3 regions of the Peribacillus sp. FSL P2-0133 genome follow, and region 3 is predicted to be linked to each of the others. Evidence: riboswitches for the same ligand, from Rfam matches in the RefSeq annotation. Region 3 holds a riboswitch; each other region holds the start of a gene.
What was found. Region 3 has a riboswitch for S-adenosylmethionine ahead of MKY17_RS22905 (methionine ABC transporter ATP-binding protein). Riboswitches for the same ligand answer to the same signal wherever they lie in the genome.
Positions count from the first base shown of each region.

Region 1: another riboswitch for S-adenosylmethionine. It lies ahead of MKY17_RS02655 (sugar ABC transporter substrate-binding protein); the one in region 3 lies ahead of MKY17_RS22905 (methionine ABC transporter ATP-binding protein).
Region 2: another riboswitch for S-adenosylmethionine. It lies ahead of MKY17_RS05900 (methionine ABC transporter ATP-binding protein); the one in region 3 lies ahead of MKY17_RS22905 (methionine ABC transporter ATP-binding protein).

Region 1 is NZ_CP150254.1:541,171-545,911, reverse strand. Features, by position in the region: gene MKY17_RS02660 (sugar ABC transporter ATP-binding protein) at 1-1,440, opposite strand, end outside; gene MKY17_RS02655 (sugar ABC transporter substrate-binding protein) at 1,498-2,610, opposite strand; SAM riboswitch class I at 2,727-2,832, opposite strand; gene MKY17_RS02650 (GTPase domain-containing protein) at 2,928-4,741, opposite strand, start outside.
Region 2 is NZ_CP150254.1:1,231,841-1,236,581, forward strand. Features, by position in the region: gene MKY17_RS05885 (NAD-dependent epimerase/dehydratase family protein) at 1-285, shown strand, start outside; gene MKY17_RS05890 (MetQ/NlpA family ABC transporter substrate-binding protein) at 530-1,351, opposite strand; gene MKY17_RS05895 (methionine ABC transporter permease) at 1,407-2,075, opposite strand; gene MKY17_RS05900 (methionine ABC transporter ATP-binding protein) at 2,062-3,078, opposite strand; SAM riboswitch class I at 3,147-3,251, opposite strand; gene MKY17_RS05905 (MBL fold metallo-hydrolase) at 3,546-4,370, shown strand; gene MKY17_RS05910 (hypothetical protein) at 4,549-4,737, opposite strand.
Region 3 is NZ_CP150254.1:4,760,581-4,765,321, forward strand. Features, by position in the region: gene MKY17_RS22895 (MetQ/NlpA family ABC transporter substrate-binding protein) at 1-612, opposite strand, end outside; gene MKY17_RS22900 (methionine ABC transporter permease) at 634-1,284, opposite strand; gene MKY17_RS22905 (methionine ABC transporter ATP-binding protein) at 1,298-2,320, opposite strand; SAM riboswitch class I at 2,557-2,668, opposite strand; gene MKY17_RS22910 (GNAT family N-acetyltransferase) at 2,808-3,275, opposite strand; gene MKY17_RS22915 (DUF4440 domain-containing protein) at 3,375-3,743, opposite strand; gene MKY17_RS22920 (hypothetical protein) at 3,778-3,996, opposite strand; gene MKY17_RS22925 (amidohydrolase family protein) at 4,242-4,741, opposite strand, start outside.

The DNA.
Region 1 (4,741 bases), 1.6 Mb from region 3:
GATGACAGTGCTCCCGTCATATAGCACATATGTCCGGTTGGTAATGCCAATGATTTCGGAAAGCTCGGATGATGCATAAATGATCGCTTTCCCATTCCTTGCAAGCTTTGCAATCAATTCGAATATATCCTTCTTGGCTCCAACATCGACCCCTTTCGTTGGTTCATCGAATATGTATACATCCGCATCGGCCATAAGCCATTTTCCGATGGCAACTTTTTGCTGGTTACCACCTGAAAGGTTTTCGACACTCACTTCTCCTGAAGGAGTTTTAATGCCGAGACTTACGATCATTTCCTTCGCCTTTTCCTTTTCCGCCTTACGATCCACGAAGCTGAACGTCTTGCAGAATTTGCCGAGACTGGCTGCGGTCAAGTTCGCCGAGACTGATTCCTGAACGAGGACCCCTTCTTTCCTGCGTTCCTCAGGTACAAGTGCCAGACCGCTTTTTACTGCTTCGTGCGGTGATTTCAAAGAAAGCTTTCGACCATTCAGGATTACTTCCCCCGCTGTGATCGAAGCATGACCGAAAAGGGTTTTACAGAGTTCCGTTTTTCCCGCCCCGACTAACCCTGCCAAGCCGATTATCTCGCCTGCTTTAATATTCAGACTGACATCCTTGACTTTCTCGGCATCTGACAATCCGTTAACTTCCAGAATGACGTCTCCGATCGAAGCATTGACTTCTGGAAACTGGTCATCCATGGCTTTACCGAGCATATTCTCTACCACTTCGTTACGGGTTATGTCCTCCTTCTTTCGACAAGTGACACGCTCCCCATTCCTCATGATCGTAATTTCCTCACAGATTTCAAAAATCTCAGGCAGACGATGTGAAATGAAAATGATTCCCACGCCTTTTTGCTTTAATTCAGTTACAATTCGAAAAAGCTCTGTCGTCTCCGTATGACTTAACGGAGCAGTTGGCTCATCGAGAATCAGGAATTTGCATTCTGTCGAAACGGCTCTTGCTATCAGGACCATCTGTTTTTCGGCCAAGGTAAGGTCTCTTACCAGCTTTTTCGAAGGGACACGAATTTTCATATCTTCAAGAATATAAGAGGCTTGTTTGTGCAGCTCTTTCCATTGGACCCTCTGTTTTTTCCCCATGTTTTGGACCATATCATTCAACATTACATTTTCCCCAACCGTTAAGTAAGGGATGAGGGCTGTATCCACTTCCTGATAAACAATTTGAATGCCTTGTTCCTGAGCCGCTTTTGGCGAGCGGATATCCCGCCTCATCCCATCAATAAAAATGTCACCTGAATAATGAACATGGGCTCCCGATAAAACTTTCATTAACGTCGATTTCCCTGCTCCGTTTGCACCGACCAATGCGTGGGCTGTCCCTGATTGTACGGAAAAATCAACTTCACTCAGCGCCTTCACCCCCGGAAATTCAATCGAAATCTTCTTCATTTCTAGTTGCGTGCCCATGTCCATTCCCCCTTATTGAACAGACACTCCCTTCTACTTGAAAGAGAGTGTCTCTTTTTACTTTTTATAATGATCCTTCAAAACTTTCATCCAATCTTCTTCAAATTCCGTAGATTCACCCCATCCATCGACAATACCAGACAGATTTGCCATGTTTACCGCTTCTTTTGAAGCTTGGACTTGCTTTTGTGAAATAAGTGAAGCCTCTAAGTCATAGGTTTGCGGCGTATCTTCGCCCGCCAATTTTTTAGCCAATATCCTCATATTAACTGCACCGATCAACTTGGGATCGACTGCTGCCGTGTAGGACCATGAGCTATCTGCCGATTGGATTTCCTGGAGATCTGCGTTAGATACATCAATTCCATATATCTTCACTTCATCTCGGCCCGCTTCTTTAATCGCCCGGGCTGCACCGATGGCAAAGGCATCCCATGTTGCGAAAATGGCATCCAATTTACCTTTAGGGTATTTATTCAGCATTGCGGCTACAGCATTTTGTGTCTGAACCGAAGTATCGGCAGATGCCACTCCGAATCTTTCGACTTCTTTAATCCCAGGATTTTCTTTTAGTTTTTCCTGATAGACTGCATTTCTTCTTACCATTGGTGGGAAACCATCCACCCAAAGATATGCAATTGCCGCTTCACCTTTCTGCTCTTTTATCAGTTTATCAAAAGCCAGTGTTGCCAACGCTTCATCATCCTGTGAAGTTAATGTCACACCATCTATTTTAGATAGATCGCTTATTGAATCGAACGTGACAACGCTTTTACCTGCATCAACCAACTTTTGAACGTCATTCACAGTTGCTGCATCATCACCATGGGAAATGATATAGCCGTCGTAATCTTCCTCCAATGCCTGCGCTATCGCATCATGAAATTTAGCCGTATCACCATTGGCTGTATATGTATCCACTTGGAATCCGAGTGCTTCTCCTTCTTCCTTCGCCCCCGCCAGGTATTGGGCCGTATGATCATCACCGCCAATTTTACGGATCACTTTGATCTTGGCTCCATCCCCATCTGCAAATCTTTCCGGTACATTTTCAAATGATACTTTTTCTTCTTTCTTCGATTCTGTGGAACTCTGCCCAGTAGAGCAACCCGTTAAAAGCAAAGCCGAAGCGATGGCTGAAATAAATATCCCTTTAATAGACCTTCTCATCTTGTTTCCCCTCCATGTTTTCTAATTAGTCTTATCAGTTAAGTCGGTGTAAATCCCAAAATAAAAACCTCTCTAATATAGAGAGGTTTAATCGGCTGTTTTGCAGACTTGTCCCTCTCTTATCTGTCAAAACATTTCTGTTTTGCAGGATTTAGCACCAATTCCTAATGGAACGGTTGCTGGGCATCTTAGGGCCAGTCCCTCCGCCACTCTTGATAAGAGATATATTGAGTTACGTTTTCGTAATTATCACTTTATAGGGATATAGTCGTAAAGTCAATAGATTTTTGAATATTTGAAATGTTCCCCGTTATTTTTTATTTTCTTTGAAGCTGGGCTAGACGCTTTTTCTCGATTTTTTCAAGCCTCTCCAACTGCCTTAATTTCACTTCGAACAAAGTGATCGGGTCACGGTAAACTTCCGGATTTTCTTTCATATGCTCCAATGCAGCCTGGAAGTCTTTTATCTCGGTCTGCGTTTGTTCAATCGTTTTTTGAAGTAAGGCAAATGAACTGCGATAGAAAAGTGCGATGTCCCGATCCAAAGATTTTTCAAACAATCCAAATTGGGTAAGGAAACGTTCCGTGATCATTTCCGCAACATCCAGGTAATCTTCACTTTCCAGATATTTCTTATAACGATTGTACATATTGGCTTTATTTTGCGGTATCGCCCCAAACAGCTTCCCTGCTCCTTTAAGCAGCAATTGTGATGGAGTCCTGCGCAAAAGGATATTAACGTTTTCGATGCGGATACTGCTTGTCATCCGATCGGCATCACGGCGCCAGTCATCCAATACCCTGAAGTCACCTGCAAGCGTAATCCGTTCTTCTTTGTATAATTCATTGAATCCGGCACTCATCTCATCCATAAACTGCTGGCTTTGTGAGAACTCCATTTGAGAACTGGCAATCCAGTCTTGAAGAGAACGGTAATATTGAGGCATGATCTTATCAGAAATGAAGTTTTGAATCCGCTCATTCATTTCTTGGTTTAACTGTACATGGACCTGACTGAAATCACTGCTTTCCGTTAATGATTTAGAGCAATCCCTCAGTAATTCAGGAATTTTAGAAGAAAGCTGATTTTTCACTTCATCCTTAAGCAGACGATACGACCTTATGATATTTTCACTTTTTTCTTTTTCCAAATCAGCCAGTTGATTGACCGCCCCATTCAGTTTGACTTCCATCTGTTCATTCCAAGAGATGGAATGCTCGCATTTCCGCTCATTGGCTGCCCGTTTTTCTAACAGATAAGATAAAGTTTTACGAATGAATGCTAGGATTTTTTCAGATCTTCTTTCCTTCCAATTATCCTCTTGATAATTCGATTGAAGGAAGGCTGAAAGGTCCTTCAATTGCTGCTTGCTATCATACAGTTTGGAGAAAGCGAATACTTTCGCATTCGGGAAATATGCATTCACTTTATCCCATGTTTCGTCTTCCATCCGGACTGCCACCTGATCACTGTATATCGTATCCATTTTATTTAACAAGAAATGAATCGGCAGTTTCGGAGCCATCATTTGAATTTCCAATAACAGATCCCGTTCGCTGCCGGTGAAAGGCGCCCGGGCGTCAAGAACGAACATCAGTCCATCACTGCCATGTAAATAGCCTTGGAAATCTGATTCCACGCTTTTTTCCCCATTGAACCCCGGTGTATCCAATAATCGCAGACCATTATTTCTTAGGTAGTCACTTATGATTGTCACATCAACAATAGTCCCACGCTGGCGGCGTGTTTCATCCAATTCAGTTAGCTCCATGACAACCTTTCTATCTGTATCGGTAATTTCAAGGATTTCCAAATCATCCCCGTCTTTGACACTGACTAATGACGAATGATCTTCAGCGGCAATGCTCTCGCCAACAATTGACTGAATGAAGGATGTCTTGCCATTTCCTGTACTTCCTACAAGAAGAAGATTGAAGTTTTCGGTATCCTTAAGCCCCTCGACCATCCATTTAAGCTTATTGCCAACCATTAAATCATTATCTTCAGCCCACTGGATAATGGAATTGAACAGTTTCTCTCCCGCTTCCAGTCCGCCTCCTAATTTAGGCGATTTCGCCAACAGGCTTTCTGCATCCTGAATGACCAGCGCATTGATCGTATCCGGGAAGA
Region 2 (4,741 bases), 2.3 Mb from region 3:
GAAAAATTTTTGGATGACAATAAAGTGGAGCCGTGGGGAGAGATGCCTTTATGGATACCAGAAGAATTCCCTTTACCGGGAGCTAAGGAACCTTTGAATGGGTTTTTGGCTGTCGATAACAATAAAGCCATCAATAATGGACTAACATTCCGTCCCCTATCAGAAACTCTCGAAGATATATGGAATTGGGAAAAGGGCCGTCCGGAATCTGCCGATAGAAAAGCAGGCATCCACAGACAGCATGAAAGTGATCTCCTCGAATTATGGAAACAGACAGTAGATTGAAACCTTTTTTTTATTATATTGAAATACTGAAGGCACATTAAGTGTGCTTGCTGAAAAGGATGATTTAAACGAACAACTTGAAGGAATTAAAAAAGCGATGTACTAAAAACTCCATCGCTTTTTTAGTCCGTGGATCTGCTTGCGTGGTTTGTAAGGATTTTAAGGTTTTCCATGGCGGCCGCCACTTTTTCCTTAATGAAAGGCCTGCTCCCAATAAATGGGAAGTAGGCCTCGATTATTTTGATCAATTCATCCAGTCTGGTTTTCCGAATCCGGCAAATTTGTCATCGATGACTTTTTCGAACTGGTCGGATTCCACTACTGATTTAATATCCTTGGCAAATTGAGAGTCTACATCTTTTGTATTCACTGTAACAACGTTTCGATACATATCCGGCATTTTTTCTAAAACAAGGGCATCCTGGAGGTCCATTTTCGCTGCAAGAGCGAAGTTGCCAGGGACCGCTGATAGGTCAACACTGTCTGTTGCCCGAGGCAATTGAGCGGATTCCAATGGTTTGAGTTGGATGTTTTTTGGATTTTTCGTTACATCCTTTTCAGATATTTTTAAAGGGTCGACATCTGGATCGACTTCAATCAGCCCTTCATCCACCAGCACTTTAAGTGCACGTGCGAGGTTAACCGGATCATTGGGCACTGCAAGGGATGTACCGTCTTTAATTTCTTTCAATGATTTATACTTGTTCGAATATATGCCCATTGGTGCTGTTGGAACTATGATAAGGTCGGAAAGCTTTAAATCATTTTCTTTAGCGAAGTTATCCATGTATACTTTATGCTGGAAGAGGTTGGCGTCGATCGAATGGTTGCCAAGGGACTTATTCGGCTGGATATAGTCGGTGAATTCGACGATCTCTATTTTGTAACCGAGATCTTCCAGACCTGGTTTGATGGCCTCTTTAACCATATCGGCGTAGGGACCGGTAGTCGCCCCGATCTTCAATTCTTTTTTGTCTTCAGTTTTTGGGGATGCATCATCGCTCCCGCATGCTGTCAAGCCAAGGGCAAGTGCACAGACTGATAATAACGAAGCTATTTTCTTCATTTGAAATTCCTCCTGAGTAATGAAATGTATTGAATCATTGAAAAATGACTGATCCCTATCGTTTGTTAACTATATATGAGGCCTTGTCACCAACCATTTGAATGATTTGCACAAGGCAGATCAGCACGACGATCGTCGTGATCATGACTGTATTGTCATAACGGTAATAACCGTACCGGATGGCCAGGTCGCCAATTCCGCCACCGCCGATTGTCCCTGCCATTGCTGAGTAACCTATAAGCGAAATGGTCGTTAATGTCAGTCCTTGAATGATACCCGGTTTTGCCTCTGGAAGAAGTACATCCTTAATGATCATCCATGGAGTGGCACCTACGGCAATTGCAGCTTCAATCACTCCTCTGTCTATTTCACGTAATGCCGTTTCAACGATTCTTGCAAAAAAAGGTATTGCGGACACCGACAGGGATACAGAAGCCGCTCTTGGCCCTATCGTCGATCCAGTTAGAAGATCCGTTAAAGGAAGGAGGGCGACCAAGAGAATGATGAACGGGATTGAACGTACAATATTGACTGCGAATCCTAGAGATCGATTCACGATGCTATTCTCAAAAAATAAATTCCTTGTTGTCGTAAACAGCAATACTCCAAGCGGTAAACCGATCAGCAGGGCTACTGCAAGGGAAACGCCGACCATATAAATCGTTTCAAGAAAGGCTTTATTAAGATCAGGTAAAATATTGACGATGGAATCAAGCAGTGACATGTTTTAACACCTCCACAGAACTGGAACGATTTTTTATATATTGCAATGCCGAATGAATTTGAGCGGCATCGCCTAATAACTCGATGATTAAAATGCCTAAAGGGACATCCTGGATATACTCAATTTTACCGTGTAAAATATTACCCTTTACTGAATGGGATTGGAGAGTATCCGAAAGGATCGACTCACCGGCGGTTTGCCCTTCGAATTGAATTTTAATGATCGTACCTTTACTTTCTTCAATCAAGTGCGGAGGGAGTTCGAAATCCAGAACACTGCTAATGAATTGCTTCGTTAACTCCTGCTTAGGCTGTGAAAATATTTCATAAACGGAACCTTCTTCAATTACACGGCCATCCTGCATGACGGCGACACGGTGGCATAGTTCTTTGACCACTTCCATTTCATGTGTAATCAACACGATGGTGATGCCAATCTTACTGCTTATCTTTTTCAATAATTGTAAAATCGCTTTTGTAGTTGTTGGATCAAGGGCTGAAGTCGCTTCATCACATAATAGTACAGTGGGATCATTTGCTAAGGCACGGGCTATGCCTACCCGTTGCTTCTGTCCACCGCTAAGCTGCGCCGGATAGACATCTTTCTTATCGCTGAGCCCTACGATTTCCAACAATTCCAATACACGTAACCTGATGGCATCCTTCGATCGATGCGCGGCCTTTAAGGCGAAAGCGACATTTTCATAAACAGTTTTTGAGCTGACCAGTGAAAAGTGTTGGAATATCATTCCGATTTTTTGACGTTGTTTACGAAGCTCTTTACTTGATAAAGAGGTTAAATCAATGCCGTCGATGATGATATTTCCACCTGTCGGACGTTCAAGCAAATTCAAGCAGCGGAGTAATGAGCTTTTTCCAGCTCCACTGTAGCCGACAATTCCATACACTTCTCCAGTTTGAATGGTTAAAGATACGTTATCCACTCCGATAACTCGGTTTTTCTTCGAGACGTATTCCTTTCGGACTGAACGGATTTCAATCATGAGCTTTCCCCCTTAAACATTAAAAAACTGCCTCTATCATTCAGAAAGAGGCAGCGAAATTATATCTCGTCTTATCTTTCAGAATGCAATCATTCTGCAGGAAGTGGCACCATTCCTTAAGGGCGGTTGCCGGACATCGCAGGGCCTGATCCCTCCGTCACTCTTGATAAGTAAATTATTATTTTAGAATATTTCAAGTTTTTTAATATAATCTATATTATTTGTAAAATCCGACAATGTCAATCGTTTCTGAAATTTTGGGATGATTTTTTGTTATTAAAATTTAGTAAGGTCCGTTAAAATGATTCGTGAAAAAAGGGCTATTATGCAATAATCCAGCATTTACGTCCAGGTTAATTATTCCAAAATTTCCTTGTCAAAAAGGTGAAGTGGTAATACATTTATTATAGTAAAGTTAAAAAAAGGAAGATGAAACTATTTTTGTGTAATGATGGGGAGGCAATTGAATGTTAGAGATTAACACGATAAATGATGTGGTTTGTGTGAACGGGACTCCTGGCGGGAACAAATCGGGGATGAGTGTTTATGTCTTTTTAACGGATGGTCTATTGATAGATACTGGCGCACAGATTTTATTGGAAGAGCTTATTCCATTCTATGAGACCGCAGACTTCGACTCAGTGGCCCTGACTCACTATCATGAAGACCATACCGGGGGCGCTGCATGGATACAGGAACATAAAAAGGTCCCGCTTTTCATTCATCCGATGTCGGTTGAGGTTTGTGCAAAGGATGCTGTATATCCTGAATATCGTAAAAATTTCTGGGGAAAGAGAGACGCCTTTAAAGCTGAGCCGGTAGGGAGGGCCATTCATTCCCGCACCCAAACGTGGGAGCCGATTTTTACCCCTGGTCATGCAAAGGACCATATGGTGTATTTGAATCACAATAGTGGCATGCTCTTTTCAGGAGACCTTTTCGTAACACCAAAAACAAAGCTTGTCTTACGGGAAGAGTCTGTCCCGGTCATCATCGATTCCATTAAAAGATTACTTCAATATGACTTTGGGGAAGTGTTTTGCTGCCATGCTGGGCATGTCCCTGATGGGAAGGACATGTTTCGAAAAAAGCTGGATTATTTGGAAAACCTCCAAGGTGAAATTTTACGCTTGCATTCTCAAGGGCTGACCGTTCATGAAATCCAGCAGGTCGTTTTACCGAATCGCTATCCCCTTATCGAGATATCTGGGCATGAATGGGATTCAGAGCATATCGTTACATCGATATTAAAAGAAAATATTTTGATTGCCAGGGATAATGGAAATATTTGAATGTTATCCGTTTAACTGTCTGGGTTTTCTAATTGTCACTCAAACAACTTCCATCCAGGAAGTTGTTTTTCTTGATTACTTATAAAAGACGGACTTTTTATAGGGGGAATGTAGTGCAAGCGGGAGATGAACGGGATAAGTAATAAAGGAGAGCTCTCCATAAGAGAGCCCACATAATTTATTTATTTTCGTTGGGATCTGTTTCATCATAAAAATCATGTGCTTCTTCGATGTTCTGAAGGTTTGCGACTTCATACACATTTCCGCCCGCCATTCCTTCATTGATGATACGGTCGATATCCAGGTAAACGGAGTCCTTGCCATTATATTCGGTATCCTTCAAAAATGTCATTTTTTCTTTATCCAAAATT
Region 3 (4,741 bases):
AAAGTTATTATTGATGGCTGAAGCATCGGCATCATCCAATAGACGCGGTGTATTGCCTGCAGCAACAGGTTGGATTTTCAAGTTTTTCGGATTTTCCTTAATAATTTCCAATGATCCCGATCCATTGAATTCCTCTTTCAATGTAATCAATCCAGCTTCCTGAAGAAGAAGTAGTGCACGGCCAAAGTTTGTTGCTTCATTCGGAACGGCAATCGTAGCGCCATCCGGAAGATCCTTGAGATTTTTATGTTTTTTCGAATAAAGGCCCATAGGCGCAATGACAGTCGACCCGATGGCCTCTAATTTTAGATTTTGATCTTGAACGAATTCATCGAAGTAAGCGACCGTTTGGAATGAATTAGCATCAATTTCACCTTCACTTAAAGCAAGGTTCGGTTGGATATAATCATTGAAAGTGACCAGTTCGATATTAAGCCCTTCCTCTTTCGCTATGTCGACAATGTATTCCCATGTTCTTGTATCCCCGCTGCTGACACCGACTTTTACTGTTTTCACATCATCCGAACCGCCTGATGCACCTTCTTCTTTCCCGCATGCTGCAGACACGATGGCCAATGCCAATACTATGATCGTTAATAAGATTTTCTTCATTTCTCCTACCTCCTGTTATTTTTATCTTCTTCTGATTTTTCTTGAAACAAAATTCCCGGTGGATTGCAATAATTGAACGATGATCACGAGCGCCGCCACTGTGACGATCATCGTCATCGTATCAAACCTTTGATAACCGTAAGCCAAAGCTAAATCTCCGACCCCGCCTGCACCGACGGCACCTGCCATGGCCGTAGATCCAACAAGCCCGATTGTCGCTGTTGTAAATGTAAGGATCAACGAACTGAGTCCCTCGGGAATCAAAAAGCGATAAATGATTTGCCATGTCGTCGCCCCCATCGCCTGAGCTGCCTCGATGATCCCTTTGTCCACTTCCAACAGGGAGTTCTCCACAAGCCTGGCGATATAAGGAGCCGCGTAAAAGATTAGCGGAACAATGGCCGCATTCGTTCCGATTGCACTGCCTACAATCATTCTTGTAAACGGAATAAGTGCTACAAGCAAGATGATGAAAGGAACCGACCGCAATATATTGATGATCGGGTTCAATACATTAAAGACCCATTTATTCTCCAGGATGTGACCCTTTCTTGTAATGACAAGCAGGATACCGAGCGGAAGCCCAATCAATCCGGAAAATACCAATGAGATGGCTACCATATAAAGTGTGTCACCGAAAGCTGTCGACAGCTGATCTGCCGTTATTTCCATTCCCCAAAGCGTATTACCCATTTATCTGCACCTCCTGGACGAGAATCCCCTCATCTTTAATATATTGATAAGCCTTGTCCACCTCATTTTTGTTCCCGGTCACTTCGATGATCAAATTCCCGAAAGGCGTTTCCTGAATTTCAGAAATATTGGCTGATAAGACACTTAAATGAACATCATATTTCTTCGAGATGGTTGAAAGTAAAGGAGTACCCGAAGTAGTCCCAATAAAATTAATTTTCCAAATAATCGGGATATGGGACCCTATGCTTTTTAGGAAACTTTGTGGAATTTCGTCATGTATGACCGTTCTCACGAAGTTTTTTGCAATATCCGTTTGCGGCTTCGCAAACACTTCGAAAACCGAACCTTGTTCAACGACGCATCCGCCCTCCATGACCGCTACCTTATTGCAAATTTCCCTGATGACAGACATCTCATGAGTGATTAGCAGAATGGTAATATTGTATTCTTTATTGATTTTCTTTAAGAGCTGCAGAACAGCACTCGTTGTTTGTGGATCCAATGCCGATGTAGCTTCATCACACAATAAGATCGATGGATTTGTAGCCAATGCTCTCGCAATGCCGATCCGCTGCTTTTGACCGCCGGATAATTGTTCCGGATAACTCTTTGCTTTGCTTGATAAGCCAACGAACTCCAACAGCTCGCCTACCCGCTTTTTGATTTCTTTACCAGGGGTTCCCGATAAAATCAGCGGCATGGCGATATTATCAAAAACGGTCTTTGAGTTTAGCAAATTGAAATGCTGAAAGATCATCCCGATTTTTTTCTTTTCTGCCCGCAATTCCTTCGCGTTCAATTTGGTTAAATCCTTGCCCCCAACAATCACCGAACCATCTGAAGGATGTTCAAGCAAATTGACCAACCTGATCAACGTACTCTTCCCGGCCCCGCTATAACCGACTACACCGAATATATCCCCCTTTTCAACCGTCAAATTAATGCCCTTCAAAGCCTCGACAGTCTGTTTCTTTGTTTGATAAACCTTTTTGACATTTTGAAACTCAATCATCCAATCTCCCCCCATGCTGTTTATTTGTACGAATTCATTATCCAGAGAAGAGCTTTGCAAAGTTTCATAATGTTAGGGTTAAATTTTTGGAATTTACGAGTAAATGCACCAATAATCCAAATAACCATATACATTTTGAATAAACAAAAGAGGCCTCTTCCGTCATCAGACAGAAGAGGCCTCTTTTAGACATAAAAAAGAGTAAACTCTTAAATTAATTATCTAAGAAAAGCTCCTTCTTATCTTTCAAACTTTCGTCCGTTGGAATTAGCACAGTATTTTTACAAAAGTAAAAACCCGCTGCCGAGGTATCATAGGGCCAAGTCCCTCCACATCTCTTGATAAGAATTAACGTTATATTTAATTATGTCCTTCACTATATATTCTAATTTCTCTAAAGTCAACCATATTTTTTTCGTTCTAAACATTTTCATAGTATAGTGAATTGACGCTCTATAAATTATATTAATATAATTTTATTTCGTTTTTATAATGTTTTACTCATTCTCCATACAGGGTATTTTTCATTTTCTTCCCTTATCTTCATCATGCCTGATTTCGTATATAAACGAATCGCCCTTCCATTTTCCGGAGAAACCCTTAAATGATATTCGGATACATTAAATTGCCTGAAAAAGTTTTCTGCGTAGCGAACCAATTCCTTGCCAAGGCCTTTACTGCGGTAATCGGGAATAAGATAAAAAAGATTCACATAGCCAATCTCCGTTCCTTCATACTCACGAATTTGAAGTTCCATTTGTCCAATCGGTTCTTGGTCCTTTTCAATGATCACCTGTCCATCCGGAAATTTGCGGACCCGTTCTTTCATTCGTTGCAGATATGTATTTTCATCTCCAAAACCATCTTCAGATCCAAAACTTACAACATAGGAATCTTTCCTGAATTTAATGATAATATCTTTATCTTTGTCCGTATCAATGGTACGAAAGATCAACTTCATTCACCTCTATCATTTTAGTAAAATAGTTTTTAAGCAAGCAAACCTAATTTTACTTACGCATTTTTATGATATTTTTTTTCATAAATAATAGGCTTAACTGGGCCCTTTCGTTTTTGTGCCTTGATGAAAAAACATTTGCCACCTTCCATTCGTACATTTCCAGATTGAACTCCTTAAGGTATGTTCCTCTTTATCTTCATCAAAAATCCGGTACGTAGTTAACACGGTATCCTCAGACAATGGATGCATATCAAATTGACTTAGTGTCATTTTCACCGCTCCGGCTCCCTCTTGCCCCAAAAAATCGCTTTTAGACCATATGTTACCCGAACTGCCGAACTCAAGGAAATCATCTTTCAATAATAATGAAAGCTCTTCTGGTGATGTACGGACTTCAGTTTTTAACAATTTCTCCTCCAGCTCATACAGATGCTCTTTTAACAACGAAGATTCACTTTCCATTCATCTCGCCCTCCTTTTCCCTCCAAGTAACAAATTAGGAAAATGGTGTATAATTAATACGTCGATTTTCATACGGTGGTGATTCTATGATCCATGCTGTCAAAGATTTTTTATCCAGTTGCTTGCTGATTACCAGTTGGTTAATATTTGCGGTCAGCAGCATTTTTTTCTTTTTTTCGTTTTTAACCGTTTTTGCCATACCTATTTTCTTATTAATATTTTTAACTGGCTTACTTTGTTTCCATATTTCCAAGAAACTGGACTCACGACGGATTTCTAAGTGTTAAGAACAATTTATTCCACAATACTTGCGGTAATTCCTTTTTGACTGCCATTCGATGCGAACTATTCCTTACTAAAACCGAATAATAAGGGCCTCAAAAAAGATCATTCCGTCCTACATCACTCCCACAGCCCATCTGCATCATTGAGTCCATAAAAAAAGGAGCTGCAAATGGCAGCTCCTTTTTCTGTGCATTCGTTTGTTTCCCATCAGTGTTATCGTGATAGGGTACCTTGCAGACGATTCGTTTCGGCGATTACTTTTTCTTCATCGATCGTTAAGCAGCGCCTTTCTTTCACGACCATCTTGCCATCGATGTATACATCACATACATCATTTCCGCGTGCTGCATAAAGCAGGTGCGAATAGGCTTCACTCAACGGCTGCAGGTGTTCTTTGTCATAAGGGTAAATGGTGATAAAATCTGCTTTTTTACCAGCTTCCAGTGATCCTGTATGGCCCATGCCTATCGCTTCGGCTCCCATTCTTGTGGCCATGGCGAGTGCTGTTTGGGCAGGAAATTTAGTGGCATCCTTATAGATTCCTTTTTGCAGTAATGCAGCTGTCCTCATTTCTTCGAACATATCGAAGTTGTTATTGGAGGCGACGCCATCTGTTGCTACTCCCACTTTAATGCCTGCATCAAGAAGGCTGACGACATCGGCAATTCCAGATCCAAGCTTCAGGTTACTGATTGGGTTATGGGCAACGCGAA